DNA from 2 places in the Nocardioides pantholopis genome. Region 1 is predicted to be linked to the other one. Evidence: predicted binding sites of a transcription regulator. Region 1 holds the regulator's gene; the other holds the start of a gene.
What was found. The regulator HrcA, encoded in region 1, represses chaperone genes, less so after heat shock. The targets are predictions, from matches to a motif close to TTGGCACTCGNNNNNNNCGAGTGCCAA.
Positions count from the first base shown of each region.

Region 1 (2,460 bases):
GGGTGCCGTCGTCGACCCCGGCCGGGATCTTCACGGTCAGCGTGCGGCGCGAGCGGACCCGGCCGTCGCCCGAGCACTCGCGACAGGGGTCGGGGATGATCGTGCCGAACCCGCGGCAGGCCGCACAGGGGCGCAGGGTCCGGATCTCGCCGAGGAACGAGCGCTGCACGTGCGCGACCTCGCCCTGGCCGTGGCAGGTCTCGCACGGCACCGGGTGGCTGCCCGGAGCCGCACCGTCGCCGTGGCAGGTGCTGCACAGCACCGCGGTGTCGACCTTCAGCTCGCGGGTGACGCCGAAGGCGGCCTCGGCCAGCTCGACGTCCAGGCGGATCAGCGCGTCCTGGCCGCGCCGGTGCCGCGGCCGCGGACCGCGCCCCTGCGCCGCCCCGCCCTGACCGCCGAAGAACGCGTCCATGATGTCGGTGAACGAGAAGCCAGGGCCCTGACCGAACCCGCCGGCCGCGCCGCCGAACGGGTCGCCGCCGCGGTCGTACGCCGCCCGCTTCTGCGGGTCGGAGAGCACCTCGTAGGCGCGGGTGACCTCCTTGAACCGTTCCTGCGTCTCCGGGTCCGGGTTGACGTCGGGGTGCAGCGTGCGCGCCAGGCGCCGATAAGCCTTCTTGATCGCGTCGGCGTCCGCGTCCCGGTCGACACCGAGAAGTTGGTACAGGTCCTGGCTCAACGTGGTTCCTTCGTGCTGGTGGGTGAGTCGGTGGTGCGCGAGGGCGGCGCGCTCAGCCCTCGTCGAGGATGCGCGAGACGTAGCGGGCCACGGCGCGCACGGCGGACATGGTGCCCGGGTAGTCCATCCGGGTCGGGCCGACGATGCCCAGGGTCGCGAGCGCCTCGTCGCGGGGTCCGTAGCCGGTCGCGACGACGCTGGTGGAGGCGAGCTGCTCGTAGGGCCCCTCGGCGCCGATGCGCACGGTGAGCGCGCCTCCGGAGGTGGCCTCGCCGAGCAGCTTCAGCAGCACGACGTGCTCCTCGAGGGCCTCCAGCAGCGGGCGTACGGCGGAGTCGAAGGAGTCGCCGTAGCGGGCGAGGTTCGCCGCGCCGCCCACCGCGATCCGCTCATCGGAGCGGTGGTCGACCATGGCCTCGACCAGCGCCTCGACCAGCACGCCGGTCGCCAGGGCTGCGGGATCCTCACCCTCCGGGACCGCCTCGCGCAGCGCGGTCGCCGCCTCGGCGATGGTCCGGCCGACCGCGGCGCGGTTGAGCCGGGTGCGCAGGTCGGCGAGCGGGTCGTCGCCGAGGTCGGCCGCGACCTCGACGACCCGCTGCTCGACCCGGCCGGTGCTGAGGATCAGGACCGCGAGCAGCCGGCGGGCGCCGAGCGCCACCAGCTCGACGTGACGCACCGTCGAGCGCGAGAGCGTGGGGTACTGCACCACGGCGACCTGGCGGGTCAGCTGCGAGAGCAGCCGGACCGAGCGCTGGACGACGTCGTCGAGGTCGACGGCCCCGTCGAGGAACGACGAGATCGCGCGACGCTCGGCCGCTGTCATCGGCTTCACGGTGGTGAGCCGGTCGACGAACAGCCGGTAGCCCTTGTCCGTCGGCACCCGGCCGGCACTGGTGTGCGGCTGGGTGATGTAGCCCTCGTCCTCCAGCACGGCCATGTCGTTGCGCACCGTGGCCGGCGAGACGCCGAGTCGGTGCCGCTCGACCAGCGCACGGGAGCCGACCGGCTCCTCGGTCGAGACGTAGTCCTCGACGATCGCCCGGAGCACGGCGAGCCTGCGGTCCTCCTGCATCTCGCCTCCTAGCTGGCACTCCACTGATCTGAGTGCCAATCCTACAAGGCCTTCCGACGCCGGTGCGGGACGTGGGACATTCGCTGCGCGGCGGTGCAGGTTAGGCTAACCTAAGTGCTCGAAGGAGGGCCCATGACTGCCGATCCCACCATCCGCCCGCAGCTCGACCCCCGCGAGGCGGCCGCCGAAGCCCGCAGCATCCTGGCCTGCCCGGCCTCGGTCACCCTGATGGTCCCGGGGCGCAGCGGAGTCGGCGCCGAGGACGGCCTCGGGCTGCAGGACGCCCAGGGCACCCCGACCTTCCTGTGCGTCCCGGGCTCGGGGCTCGCCGCGGCGGTCGGGCGGGAGGCCGTCGTCACGGTCCGCAGCGGCCTCGGCCCCAGCGCCAGCAAGGAGCGCGCGGCCGTGGTGACGATCACCGGCCGGCTGGAGGTGACCGGCAACGACACCTGCGAGTGCTGCGCCGAGCCACGCCTGTTCGTCAGCGTGGTCCCCCGCGCCGTGGCGCTGTGCAGCGGCCCCGACGCCGCCGAGCGCACCCACGTCCCGCTGGCCGAGTACGCCGCCGCCGGGCACGCCCTGAACCGGGGCTTCCTGCAACGCTCCAGCGAGCACGCCAACGACTGCCACCAGGACCAGCTGCGCCGCAGCGTCTCGGCGGCCACCGGCACGCCGGTGGGCGAGGTCCTCGGGGTCGCGGTGA
Region 1 covers NZ_CP033324.1:2,749,460-2,751,919, forward strand. The annotation lists gene dnaJ (molecular chaperone DnaJ) at 1-682, opposite strand, end outside; gene hrcA (heat-inducible transcriptional repressor HrcA) at 735-1,757, opposite strand; gene EBO35_RS13215 (hypothetical protein) at 1,890-2,460, shown strand, end outside.

Region 2 (2,460 bases), 570 kb from region 1:
TTGCGGCGGTCGCCGAAGGCCGGGGCCTTCACGGCCACGGCGTTGAACGTGCCGCGGATCTTGTTGACGACCAGGGTCGAGAGCGCCTCGCCCTCGACGTCCTCGGCGAGGATGAACAGCGGCTTGCCGGACTGGATGACCTTCTCCAGCAGCGGCAGCAGCTCGGCGATCGCCGAGATCTTCCCCTGGTGCAGGAGGATGTAGGGGTCGTCGAGGACGGCCTCCATACGCTCCTGGTCGGTGACGAAGTACGCCGACAGGTAGCCCTTGTCGAACTGCATGCCCTCGGTGAACTCCAGGTCGGTGCCCATGGTGTTGGACTCCTCGACCGTGATCACGCCGTCCTTGCCGACCTTGTCGAACGCCTCGGCGAGCAGGTCGCCGATCACGCTGTCGCGGCTGGAGATCGTGGCGACCGAGGCCATGTCCTCCTTGGAGTCGACCTCGCGGGCCGCGTCGCGCAGGGCGTCGCCGACGGCCTCGGCCGCAGCGTCCATGCCCCGCTTGAGGCCCATCGGGTTGATGCCGGCGGCCACGGCGCGCAGGCCCTCGTGGACCATCGCCTGGGCCAGCACGGTGGCGGTGGTGGTGCCGTCACCGGCGATGTCGTTGGTCTTGGTGGCGACCTCCTTGGCGAGCTGTGCGCCAAGGTTCTCGAACGGGTCGTCGAGCTCGACCTCACGGGCGACGGTGACGCCGTCGTTCGTGATGGTCGGAGCGCCCCACTTCTTGTCGAGGACGACGTAGCGGCCCTTGGGGCCGAGCGTCACCTTGACGGCGTTGGCGAGCGCGTCGACGCCGCGCTCGAGCGCGCGACGAGCGGACTCGTCGAAGTCCAGAATCTTGGGCATTGCACTCCTTCAGAGGCGGAAAGGCGATAGTCCGGCACGCAGGTCGGTCAGCACGAGGTACGGACGACCGGAGCGTGCCGGACTATCTGGTGGAACAGGAGAATCAGGAAACGACGGCGAGGACGTCACGCGCGGAGAGGATGAGGAACTCCTCGCCGCCGTACTTCACCTCGGTGCCGCCGTACTTGCTGTAGATGACCTTGTCGCCGACGGAGAGGTCCATCGGGATGCGCTCGTCACCGTCCTCGTTGAAGCGGCCGGGGCCCACGGCCACGACCTCGCCCTCCTGGGGCTTCTCCTTGGCGGTGTCCGGGATGACCAGGCCGGAGGCCGTGGTCTGCTCGGCCTCGAGGGGCTTCACGACGATCCGGTCTTCGAGGGGCTTGATGTTGACCGACACGATGTCGACCTCCACTTTCTCAGCACTCGGTGTAGCGGTGGGTGTTAGCACGTAGGTGCCTGCTGGGTCCTGGTACGCCGTCGCGGGAGCCGCACCGGGGGCAGACGCTGGCACACTCACAGGGAGAGTGCCAGTCAGAAACTAGCACTCACCCGCGCGGAGTGCCAGCGACCCCCCGGGTCCGGGGCGCGGTGGCACACCCCGGCGCTGGCAGGATGAGCGGCGTGGACCTCGACGCCTTCCGGTGGCTGCTGACCGACGAGGGGCAGCGACTGCTGGCCGCGGCCGAGGAGGTCGCGGACGACGACCCGCTGCGCGCCCAGGCCCGGCTGCGGCGCACCGCGCCGGCCGAGCACGTCGCGGCGGCGCTGACCCAGGCCACCCTGCGGCGCCGCGCGGTGCCGAAGTTCGGGGCGGACGCCGCCCGGATGTACTTCACCCCCGACGGCCTCGAGCAGGCGACGCGCACCAGCGTGGCCAGCCACCGCGCCGCCCGGCTGGCCGCGTTCCGCACCGGCACCCTGGTCGACCTCGGCTGCGGCATCGGCGGCGACCTGGTCGCGGCGGCCCGCGCCGGGATCACCTGCGCCGGGGTCGACCTGGACCCGGTCCGGGTCGCGGTCGCGGAGGCGAACCTCGCGGCGCTCGACCTCCCCGGCGCCGTGATGGTCGCCGACGCCACCACCGTCGACCCGACCCCGTTCGACGTCGCGTTCGCGGACCCGGCCCGGCGCACCGGACGCGGGCGCAGCTTCGACGTCGACGACTGGACGCCGCCGTGGTCGTTCGTGGAGATGCTGCTGGCCCGGGACTCGTGCGTGAAGGTCGCGCCCGGCCTCCCCCACGCGCTGGTCCCGGACGGCGTCGAGGCGGAGTGGGTCAGCGACCACGGCGAGGTGAAGGAGGCCGCCCTGTGGTCGGGCCTCCTGGCCACGACCGACCGCCGGGCGACAGTCATCGGGAACGGCGGGCTCGCCACGCTCACCGACGAGGACGACCCGGGCGCCGCGGCGGTCGGCGTCGGCCCGGTGCGCCGGTTCCTGCTCGAGCCCGACGGCGCCGTGATCCGGGCCGGGCTGGTCACCGCCGTGGCCGCCGCCGCCGGCGGGACGCTGGTCGACGAGCACATCGCCTACGTCACCGCGGACCGCGGCACCCCGACGCCGTTCGCCCGGACCTACGAGGTCCTCGAGCAGCTGCCCTACCGGG
Region 2 covers NZ_CP033324.1:3,321,193-3,323,652, forward strand. The annotation lists gene groL (chaperonin GroEL) at 1-851, opposite strand, end outside; gene groES (co-chaperone GroES) at 955-1,251, opposite strand; gene EBO35_RS15900 (class I SAM-dependent methyltransferase) at 1,476-2,460, shown strand, end outside.
Region 2: groES (co-chaperone GroES) is a predicted target of HrcA. The motif match lies at 1,393-1,419, and genes of this name have one in related genera.